DNA from 3 places in the Streptomyces sp. NPDC002004 genome. Region 1 is predicted to be linked to each of the others. Evidence: riboswitches for the same ligand, from Rfam matches in the RefSeq annotation. Region 1 holds a riboswitch; each other region holds the start of a gene.

Region 1 (3,535 bases):
CCCCGGATTCTGCCGTCTGGAGAAGCGCGGCTCCGTCGTCACCGGCTGGGCCGAGATCGAGGTGTCCCCGCTCGACGGCGGGGACCGGTCCCGGGTGGTGTGGCGGGAGCAGGTGCGGGTGTGGAAGCTGTCCCGGGCGTTCGACGTACCGACGGCCCGGGTAGCCCGGTTGGTGTTCGGCCGGCTCGTCGACGCCCTGCTCTCCGACTAGCACGGCTCTCCGAGGAGCACGCCAACGCCCGGCGGAACGAGGCAAGTCATGGCGCATGCGGGGCACCGTGCCGGAGAGAACCGCTCAACACGTCCTGCGGACATGGTGACTGCTCTTCGGAGTGGTCACATCCCTGTCCCTGCGCACGATGCTCAACCGCTTTCCGAAAGCGGAACACGCCTTGCGCAGACCGCCGTCGGTGTACTCGACGACGAGGACGTGGTCGTCGAATGCGGATGCGTAGGTGGCGCATTCGCCGTATTCGGCGCATTCTTCGACCACGGCGAAGTCGACGTGTGTCCTTGACCTGGCGGCCGCGAGTTCCGCGGTGTTCTTCTGGGCCACGGCCAGGCCCCGCGTATGCGCGTGGGCGGCGATCCGCGTGATGAACGCCTTTGCGTCGTTCGCGGTCAGCAGACCGTGGGAACGGCTGTAGCTGTCGTAGTTGTCGGGTTCGACCGCGTCGAACCCCTTGTCCGCACAGCTGTCGATCCAGCGGTCGACCCGGGCGGCGATGCGCTCGCGCTTGGCAGCCGTCCCGATGTCCAGCAGGGCCTCGTTCCAGTCCCGGTCGATGACCGGCCGGCCCTCGGTGTCGCGCAGCAGTAGCTCGGCCGGCCACCGGTCCTGTGCGTCCGGCTGCGCCTGGAAGGCATTCACGTAGCAGATGTTGTACCGCCCGCGCGCCGGTGAGTCCGTGTGGTCGCGACCGACGATCGCGACGCCCGGCGACGGGGGGTAGGCACCGCCGATCTGGTAGTCGAAGTCCCTGTGGACCGGGGGCAGGCGCACCGCCCGGGTGCCCTCGACGGGATGGGTGCAGCCGGCGAGTGCGGCCGTGGCCACACCGGCCAAAACCGTCAGGGACGCGGCCCGGTGGCGCCGCGCGAGGCGCCGGGCAGCCGACGCGCCCGGAGCCGAAGCGCGCGTCCCCGGGCGCCGGGACCCGCGGAGACGGACAGCGGACACACGCACCACGACGTCGAACCTCCGCCGCCAGAAGTGGGCAAAACGGATATAACATTGCTTGTCATTGTTTATTTGCATTTCAGGATTTATGAAACTTCCGGTACTTGTCTCCGGTATTTGTCCGGAGCTGAGACGGGTTTTTGCTGCATCGGTTGCCCGGAAATGCGGTGACATGCGTCACGTGTGCATGTCCGGGTGGTCGACATGTCCGCCGCCAGTTCCGCTCCGTGGCGGGCGAGTTGGGGGCGGAGCAGTCGTTGATCTCATGCCTTTCACCGGCATGTACGAGCCTGTCCCTTTTCTCGTGTGAATTCGGGCCTTGTTCCGTTCGAAGGGTGTCGCTTACGGTTCGCTCATTCCGGGTGGAACGCCGAATCCTGCCGCTTCCCGGAAATTCCGAACCAGCACCATTCGCGTACGGCAGGAGCGGGGAACCCACGGTTTGCCGCCGACCCGGATCCACGGGCCGGCTCGGGGTGAAGCCGTGCCCACCGGCACGGCCGGGCGACTCCAGCCCGAATCCGACAGCTGACCTCGCAGGCATAGGAGAGGACTGTGCCATGGCCGGAAAAGGCAAACACCGCCGCCCGAAGAACTCCCGAATGAGCCGTGGATTCATGGCCGTCGGCGCCGGCGGGGCGGCAGTTGCCCTGCCCGTGATCGCCGCGACCACCGCGAGTGCGGTGCCGAAGGCGGCACCCGCCGTCGCGCCTTCGGTCAAGGTCGAGAGACCCGCACTCCCGCGGGCCGTCCAGATGGTGCCCATGCGGTACTCCGTGGTCACCGGCGACTCCCTTTCCAAGATCGCCGGCAAGTATGCGCTGAAGGGCGGCTGGCCGCGGCTCTACCGCGACAACCGGAGCGCGGTCGGTGACAACCCGTCACTCATCCACCCCGGTCTCAAGCTCACCGTCAACCGCCAGGTCCGGGCGGCGGCTTCGGACCTGCGCGCCGACCGCTCCCGGCGCAGCACGGTGCTCCCCAAGGCCGCCGCCCCCAGGACGGCACCCAAGGCTGCTCCCAAGGTGACCCCCAGGACCGCCCCCAAGGCGGCTCCCAAGGTGACCCCCAAGGTGACCCCCAAGGCGTCTCCTGCGGCGGCGAAGACGTACGCGAACAACCTGGACGGATGGATCCGCGAGTCGCTCGACATCATGGCGAAGCACGGCATCCCCGGGTCGTACGACGGTATCCACCGCAACATCATGCGTGAGTCCTCCGGCAACCCGCGCGCCATCAACAACTGGGACTCCAACGCGGCGGCCGGCCACCCCTCGAAGGGCCTCCTCCAGGTCATCGACTCGACCTTCACGGCCTACCACGTCCCGGGGACGTCGATGGACCCCTTCGACCCGGTCGCCAACATCACGGCCGCGTGCAACTACGCCGCCGCCCGCTACGGCTCGATCGACAACGTCAACGGCGCCTACTGAGCGGTTCCGTGCCGACGGCCGGTGACGCGGTCCCGGCCGGCACGACGGGGAAACCGGGAAGGGGCCGCTCGCCGCGCAGAGGGTGGAGATCACCGTCCTGCGGCGAGCGGCCCCCAACGGCTGCTAAAATGGGGCTCGTCGGCCTTCGTGCGCACTCATCTCATGCGCCCGGAGGCTTTTTTCATGCCTTCCGACAGCCATGACACCACCGAGCCCGCTGCCACCAACACCGGCTACAGCACCCTCCTCAGCATCCGCGAATTCGCCGGACTGTACGCCGGCTTCACCCTGACCGTCGCCGCGAACACCCTGTCGGGGTTCGCCCTCGGAACCCTTGTCGACCACCGGACCCACTCGCCGTTCCTTACCGCGGTGAGCATGTACGGCGCCACCTTCGCGACGGTGCTCGGCGCGTTGACGCTGATGTCGGTCGCCGACGGACGCCGACCTCGCCGTACCCTCGTCGTGCTCCAGTTCGCCTCCCTGCTCGGCACGGCCGCCCAGGCCGTCCCGGGCCTGCCCCTCGTCGCCCGGTTCGGGCTGCTGCTGGGCCTGGGCTTCTTCCAGTCCCTCGGGACGGGCACCCGGATGGGGCTGCTCACCGAGGTGGTCCCCGCCTCCGCGTACGCGTCGGCACGCTCACTGATGAACATCACCTCCGGCGGCACGGCGATCCTCGGCTACGCCGTCGGCGCAGTGCTGCAACGCCACCTCGACCCGCACGGGATCTTCCTCGTCGCGGCAGCCCTGACCGGCCTGGGTTCGGCCGTGGTGGCGACCACCGTCCGGGAACACTCGATCCGGCTCACCCGCCGCCCGGGACTGCGCCGGACCTGGGCCACGAACACCGAGCTCTTCTCGCACGCCGGCCGGCGTGCCCTGCTGCTGAACCTGTGGGTCCCGAACGGTCTGGTGGTCGGCT
Region 2 (3,535 bases), on a different contig from region 1:
GGCCTGCTCGCCTCCGCCCGGACCGCTGTCCGGCGCCCCGGACCCAGCGGGCCCCTCGACCCCGTCGGCGCGGCCGCGGACGCGCAGCCCGACAGGGTCTCGTCCGCCGCCCGTGCCTTCGTCCGCGCGCTCCCCTTCCTCCTCATCGTCATCGGCCTGGTCTTCGATCTGGCGACGCCCCGCGAGTTCACCGCCGCGCCGATCTTTGCCGCGGCCCCCCTCATCGCCGCCCCCTTCTACTCGCTGGGCGCCACCCTGGTCACCGGTCTGACCGCATCGGCCGCGACCCTGGCGCTGCACACGTACAACGGCAACGCCACCCTCGTGGAAGGCGTCACCGAGTTCGTCACCGTCGTGACGGTCGCCGCGCTCGCCGTCGTCATCAACCGCGTCGTCCGCCGCAGCGACGCACGCCTCGCCTCCGCCCGCGAGATCGCCGAGGCCGCCCAGCGCGCCGTCCTGCCCGAACCGGCCGACCGGATCGGCGGACTCGACGTCGCCGCCCGCTACGAGGCGGCGCAGGCGGACGCGTTCATCGGCGGAGACCTCTACGCGGTGCAGGACACGCCCCACGGCGTACGGCTGATCGTCGGCGACGTGCGCGGTAAGGGGATGGGCGCGGTCGCCGCCGTGGCCGTCGTCATCGGCGCCTTCCGTGAGGCGGCGGAGCAGGAGGCCACGCTGGAGGCGGTCGCGCAGCGCCTGGAGCGGGCACTCACCCGCGAGGGGACCCGGCGGCGCGGGCTGGACGACGCCGAGGGGTTCACGACGGCGGTGCTCGCCGAGATCCCGCACGGCGAGGGCGTCGTACGGGTCATCAACCGCGGCCACCCCGACCCGCTGCTCCTGCACGACGGGCAGCTGCGCGTCCTCGCGCCGCGGGAGGCCTCGTTGCCGCTCGGCATGAGCGAACTCGCCACCTGGCCGGACCGTGCGGAGGTATCGGACTTTCCGTACGGAGCGACCCTTCTCCTCTACACCGACGGACTGTCCGAGGCGCGTGACCGGCACGGCGCGTTCTACGAACCGGCGAGCCGGCTGCTCGGCCGGGCGTTCGACGGTCCGGGCGCGCTGCTGGCCCACCTCGCGGACGAGGTGCGACTGCACACCGGCGGAGCCGCGACGGACGACATGGCACTGCTCGCCGTACGACGTCCTTGATGTGCCCTTCGCTCGTCGGGGTTCCGAATGGGTCGGTTGCTCCCGCGCCCCGTCGGAGCGGCGTCACCTTGAGTGAGGGAACGGCGCCTCTGCGCATAACAACTGACACACCGTCAGCCAGGAAACCCAAGGATCATGAGGAACCGCTTGGAATCCCTACCCCGCGTCTATTAACGTTCGATAACGCAGCGCGGTTGTCCCAGCCGTCACAAGAGACGGCTCCGTGCGCACGCGCCGAGTCCCGCAAGGGAGCCGGGGAACCACCAACTTGGGGTGAATCGGGCGTTCTTCCTCGCGAAGGACACTCGTAGGAGACCTTCCTGCTCCGAACCCGTCAGCTAACCCGGTAGGCGAGAAGGAAGGAAAGGAGTGCGCCTCCGTGGCGTCCAACAGGCCTGCCCCCGAGCCCACTTTCGCGCCGATGCCGGACGACGAGTACGGCGACCGGTACTTCGGCCCCTCGGAGGAGACCTGGGGGGAGTGGAACCCCACCGAGGAGTCCGTTCGCCCGGTCCGCGGCAGGCACCGCGTCGTCAAGCAGCGTGGCGGGTTCGCCCGTAGCTCCACCGTCCTGGGTGTCGGCGTCATGGCCGCCGTCGGCGCGGGCGGTATCGCGACCGCGCAGGGCGGCAAGCCGCCGGTCGGCATCTCCATGCCCGACCTGTCGAGCGTCACCCACGAGGCCAAGTCCCTGCCCGGCGTGGGCTCCCTGATATCCGACGACTCCTCGGAGTCCGGCGACTCGACCTCGGCCCCGCTGACCGGCGCGGGCCTCACCACCGCCGACGCCAAGCAGGGCACCACGGACGCCGGCGAAGCGCTGCGCGCCCGCATCATGCAGCAGGCCGAGCAGCAGCAGGACCAGGCGGCCGACGCCGAGGCGACCGCGGCCGAGGAGGCCGCCGCCAAGAAGGCCGTCGCGGACGCCGGCGCCGAGCTGGACAAGGCCCAGGCGGACGCCGACGCGGCGAAGAAGAAGGCCGAGGCGGAGGCCAAGGCCAAGGCGGAGGCCGCACGCCTCGCCGAGCTCGCCAAGAGCTACACGCTGCCGGTCGTCTCGTACACGATCACCGGTCAGTTCGGCGACCCCGGCGCCATGTGGTCCTCCGGCTACCACACCGGCCTGGACTTCGCCGCGCCCACGGGCACGCCGCTGAAGGCGATCCACGCGGCCACCGTGAAGGAAGCGGGCTGGGCCGGGGCGTACGGCTACCGCACCGTCCTCGAACTCGACGACGGCACCGAGCTCTGGTACTGCCACCAGTCCTCGATCAACGTCAGCGTCGGCCAGAAGGTCAGCACGGGCGACGTCATAGGCCGCGTCGGCGCCACCGGCAACGTCACGGGCCCGCACCTCCACCTCGAGGTCCACCCGAACGGCCAGGCGACCGCGGTCGACCCGGCGCCGTGGCTGCGGGGCAAGGGCCTGTCGGTCTGACCCGTGGCCCCGCGCGGGACCGGTCCTCGGGCCGGTCCCGGGGCCTGGTCCGGGAGGACCCGGTCCAGGGCAGGGACGGGACGGTACCCACGGCCCTGAATTCGGCCGGATCAAGGCCCCCATTGTGCGGAATACCGTGATCGTTCACGGCATTCTGGGATACATGACTTCTCTTCGTGCTCTGGGTTCGTCCGACATCGAGGTCTTCCCGCTCTGCCTGGGCGGCAACGTCTTCGGCTGGACCGCCGACGAGGCCCAGTCCTTCGCCGTCCTGGACGCCTACACGGCCGCCGGCGGCAACTTCGTCGACACCGCCGACGCCTACTCGGCGTGGGCGCCGGGCCATGAGGGCGGCGAATCCGAGACCGTCATCGGCAAGTGGCTCGCCGCGCGCGGCAACCGCTCCGATGTCGTCGTCGCCACCAAGGTCGGCTCCCACCCGAAGTTCAAGGGCCTGGCACCGCACACCATCAAGGCCGCTGCCGAGGAATCGCTGCGCCGGCTCGGCACCGATCACATCGACCTGTACTACACGCACTTCGACGACCCCTCCGTCCCCGTGGGCGAGATCATCACCGCGCTGGACCAGTTGGTGAAGGAGGGCAAGGTACGCGCGATCGGCGCGTCGAACATCAGCGCCGAGCGGCTCCAGGCGTCCCTGGACTTCTCCGACCGCGAGGGCCTGGCTCGCTATGTCGCGCTCCAGCCCCACTACAACCTGGTGTCCCGCGACACCTACGAGGGCCCGCTCCTCGACGTGGCCTCCCGTGCGGGCCTCGCCGCGGCCCCGTACTTCGCCCTCGCCTCCGGTTTCCTCACCGGCAAGTACCGCCCCGGCACCCAGGTGGACAGCCCGCGGGCGGATGGCGCGGCCAAGCACCTGGAGACCGAACGCGGGCGCAAGGTGCTGGCCGCGCTCGACGGGATCGCCGAGGC
Region 3 (3,535 bases), on a different contig from region 1:
GGTGCCGGGGCGGATGATGTCGTTGCCGCCGGCGCAGAACGTCACCAGGTCCGGGGCGAGTTCCTTGGCCCGCGGCACCTGGTCCGCGACGATCTGGTCGAGGAGCTTGCCGCGCACGGCGAGGTTGGCGTAGCGGAAGGTGTGTTCGGGAAGCCGGTCGTCCAGCAGGACGGCCAGCCGGTCGGCCCATCCCACGAAGCGTCCGTCGGGGCCGGGGTCTCCGACGCCCTCGGTGAAGCTGTCGCCGAGGGCTGTGTAGGACCTGTAGGTGTCACTGGTGAGGGATGTCGACTCTGCTGCCACGTCCGTACATCCTTCACCTTCCTAAGTGACCTACGCCACCGTAGGAAGGGGTTGACGCCTGGTGAGATACGCCACCGTCCGAGATGCGCCCGATCCGGAATAGATCGGCGACCTCGTGAACACGTGGGGGCCGCACCCCTGTTGGAGGGTGCGGCCCCGCGTGATCGGCTCGGTCCGTCAGGAATCCGAGCCGGTCCGGATGGTGCCCGGGTGCCGGGTCAGACGCCCACGCCGTGGGCACGCAGGTAGGCCAGCGGGTCCACGTCGGAGCCGTAGTTGGGCGTGGTACGGATCTCGAAGTGCAGGTGCGGTCCGGTGACGTTGCCCGTGGCCCCGGAGAGGCCGAGCTGCTGGCCCGCGACCACGGTCTGGCCCGCGGAGACGGCGAGCTGCGACATGTGGGCGTACTGGGCGTACATGCCGTCGGCGAGCCGGATGACGATCTGGTTGCCGTACGCGCCGCCCCATCCGGCGCTGACGACGGTGCCCGCGCCGACGGCCTTGAGCGGGGTGCCGGTCGGCACCACGAAGTCGACGCCGGTGTGGTAGCCGCTGGACCACATGGCGCCCGCCTTGTGGTACGGCGTGCCGATGGTGGCACCGGTGACGGGGAGCACGAAGCCGGTCGCGGTGGTGGCCGCGGCGTCGGTGGCGTCGGCCACCTTCGACGCGGCGCGGGCGACGGCGGACTCGGCGGCGGCGGGCTTGGGCGCGGACTTGGGCACGGAGGCAGGCTTGGGCGCGGACTTGAGCGCGGCGGCAGGCCTGGGTGCGGTGGCGTGGGCTCCGACGACCAGCTTCAGGCCCGGGTGTATCAGCGCCGGGTCGGCGCCGACGGCCTTCCGGTTGTCCGCGTAGAGCCGCTGCCAGCCGCCGACGACATGCCGGACATCGGCGATCCTCGCGAGGCAGTCGCCCGCCTTCACCGTGTAGACCGCGGGGGCGGCCTGTGGGGCGGTGACGACGGTCCTGGGGGCGGCCTGTGGGGCGACGGTCCCGGGGGCGGCGGCGTGCGCGCCGGTGGCACCGAGGAACGGCAGCGCGAGCGCGGCACCACCCGTGCCGGCGACGGCGAAACGGCGGGTGAATCGCAGGGACTTCGGACGGCGGTGTTTACCCTTCGCGGGCATGGCGAATTCCTCTCCGGTGCCTGCGAGGTGAGCTGTCGGGTTCGGGCGGAGGCGCCCGGCCGCCTTTGCAGGTGCGGCTTCACCCCGAGCCGGCCCGGCGACCCGGGCGGCGAACTACCTGCGGATCCCACGCTCCTGCCGTGCACGGGTGAGTGCGGTTGTCCGGACGGCGGCAGGACTCGGCGTTCCATCCGGCTGAACGGGAACGTAAGCGAGTGCGAATGTCCGGGACAAGGGATGAATTCCCTTTTGTTTCGCCTTGCTTGATCCTTTCCGGAAATTACGGTCACATTCCACACGGAAACGATCTCCACGCGTGCGCCAACACCGTTGGGGCGACAGGGGCATTGCCCGGCGGAGATCGCCGCGCACCGCCACGACTATGACGCTGCTCACGACGGCGGTCTCATGATGGCCTATTTCAGGGCTAGTTCCAGCAAAAGGCGCAATTCGGTCAAATAAGACAGAAGCGGAAAATGGCCGCGTCCATGTCTCCCCTGAGGCCGGTGTCCAGTCCGTGGTGCAGCAGCACCGCACCCCGGTGCACCGCCCCGGTGTCCCGGCACCGGTACTCCGCGTCCGGCCGGAGCCCCCGCAGCCGCACCGGCGCAACCGGCTCCCCGTACGACTGCGCGGGCAGCCAGGCGAGCACGACGGCGTCGTCCCCGTGGACGTACTGGACCGCTGCCGGCCCGTCCCCCGGCGGGCGCAGACGGTAGAGATCGCCGCGCTGCACCACCGGGCGGATCTCCTTGTAGAGGTCCACCCAGCGCCGGGCCTCGGCCAGCTCGTCGTCGGTCCACCGGGTGAGGTCGCCGCCCACCCCGAGCACCCCGGCCATGGCGCCGACGAAGCGGAAGCGCATGCTGCTGACCCTGCCGTTGAGCTGCACGTTCGGGCTGTCCGTGACCCAGGCGGCCATCACCCGCGCCGGGTGCAGCTGGCTGAAGCCGTGCTGGATGGCGAGCCGGTCGACCGGGTCCGTGTTGTCGGAGGGCCACACCTGGTCGGTGCGCGCCAGGATGCCGAGGTCGACCCGGCCGCCGCCGCCGGAGCAGGACTCGAAGGCGACGGCCGGGTGGGCGGCGCGCAGCCGGTCCAACAGGGCGTACAGGGCATGCACATGCGCGTTCCAGAGCTTCTGGGGGTACGGCTCCCCCGGCCATCCCGGATCGGTGAAGCAACGGTTGAAGTCCCATTTCACGTAGTCGACGGGCGCGCTCCTCAGCAGGGCGTCGAGACGCTCCCACAGGTGCTCCTGGACGTCCCGGCGGGCGAGGTTCAGCACCAGCTGATGGCGGAACTCGGTGCGGGCGCGGCCCGGCATGTGCTGCACCCAGTCGGGGTGGGCGCGGTAGAGAGCGGAGTCCGGATTGACCATCTCCGGCTCGACCCAGAGCCCGAACTGCATGCCCAGTGCGTGCACCGCGTCGGCGAGGGGTTCCAGGCCGCCGGGGAAGCGGTCCGGGTTCGGGGTCCAGTCACCGAGCCCGGCCCGGTCGCCGGTCCGCGCGCCGAACCAGCCGTCGTCGACCACGAACAGCTCCACGCCCAGGGCCGCCGCCCGGCGGGCGAGAGCCAGCTGCTGCTCCTCGCCGATGCCGAAGCCGGTGGCCTCCCAGGAGTTGTAGAGCACCGGCCGGTCCCGCCCGGCACCGGGAACGACGTGCGCCCGCTGGTACGCGTGCCAGGCGCGGCTCGCCCCGCCGAAGCCGCCGTCGGTCCACAGGCCCGCGAAGACGGGCGTGACGTACTCCTCGCCGGGCGCCAGCAGCCACTGGCCCGAGTCGTCGTGCCCGGTGCCCCCGGTGATCTGGACCGCCCCGTCGGGGATCTGCTGCACGGCGATCCGCCATGACCCGGACCAGGCGAGCGCACAGCCGTACACCTCGCCGTGCTCCTCGGTCGCCGTCCCCTCGGCGTCCAGCGCGACCCACGGCAGATGCTGGTGACCGGTGTGCCCGCGCCGGCTGCCGACGACCTTCTCGCCGGGGGTCAGCTCGCAGCGCACGAGGCGCGTCTCGGCCGCCCAGCGCCCGTGCAGCTGGGTCAGCCGCCACCGGTCGCGGTGCGGCAGGGTCCACGTGGCGGAGTCGGCGCGC

The links. Region 1 has a riboswitch for cyclic di-AMP ahead of ACWCP6_RS24815 (LysM peptidoglycan-binding domain-containing protein). Riboswitches for the same ligand answer to the same signal wherever they lie in the genome.
Region 2: linked by a shared signal. The riboswitch ahead of ACWCP6_RS34690 (M23 family metallopeptidase) and the one ahead of ACWCP6_RS24815 (LysM peptidoglycan-binding domain-containing protein) in region 1 are both predicted to bind cyclic di-AMP.
Region 3: linked by a shared signal. The riboswitch ahead of ACWCP6_RS31050 (M23 family metallopeptidase) and the one ahead of ACWCP6_RS24815 (LysM peptidoglycan-binding domain-containing protein) in region 1 are both predicted to bind cyclic di-AMP.

Annotation. Positions count from the first base shown of each region.
Region 1 is NZ_JBSFDP010000019.1:73,554-77,088, reverse strand. It holds gene ACWCP6_RS24825 (SRPBCC family protein) at 1-211, shown strand, start outside; gene ACWCP6_RS24820 (endo alpha-1,4 polygalactosaminidase) at 296-1,057, opposite strand; cyclic di-AMP (ydaO/yuaA leader) riboswitch at 1,574-1,738, shown strand; gene ACWCP6_RS24815 (LysM peptidoglycan-binding domain-containing protein) at 1,741-2,613, shown strand; gene ACWCP6_RS24810 (MFS transporter) at 2,797-3,535, shown strand, end outside.
Region 2 is NZ_JBSFDP010000049.1:21,148-24,682, reverse strand. It holds gene ACWCP6_RS34695 (PP2C family protein-serine/threonine phosphatase) at 4-1,161, shown strand; cyclic di-AMP (ydaO/yuaA leader) riboswitch at 1,384-1,529, shown strand; gene ACWCP6_RS34690 (M23 family metallopeptidase) at 1,541-2,599, shown strand; gene ACWCP6_RS34685 (aldo/keto reductase) at 2,763-3,535, shown strand, end outside.
Region 3 is NZ_JBSFDP010000034.1:5,868-9,402, reverse strand. It holds gene ACWCP6_RS31055 (SGNH/GDSL hydrolase family protein) at 1-303, opposite strand, end outside; gene ACWCP6_RS31050 (M23 family metallopeptidase) at 522-1,433, opposite strand; cyclic di-AMP (ydaO/yuaA leader) riboswitch at 1,438-1,594, opposite strand; gene ACWCP6_RS31045 (alpha-galactosidase) at 1,888-3,535, opposite strand, start outside.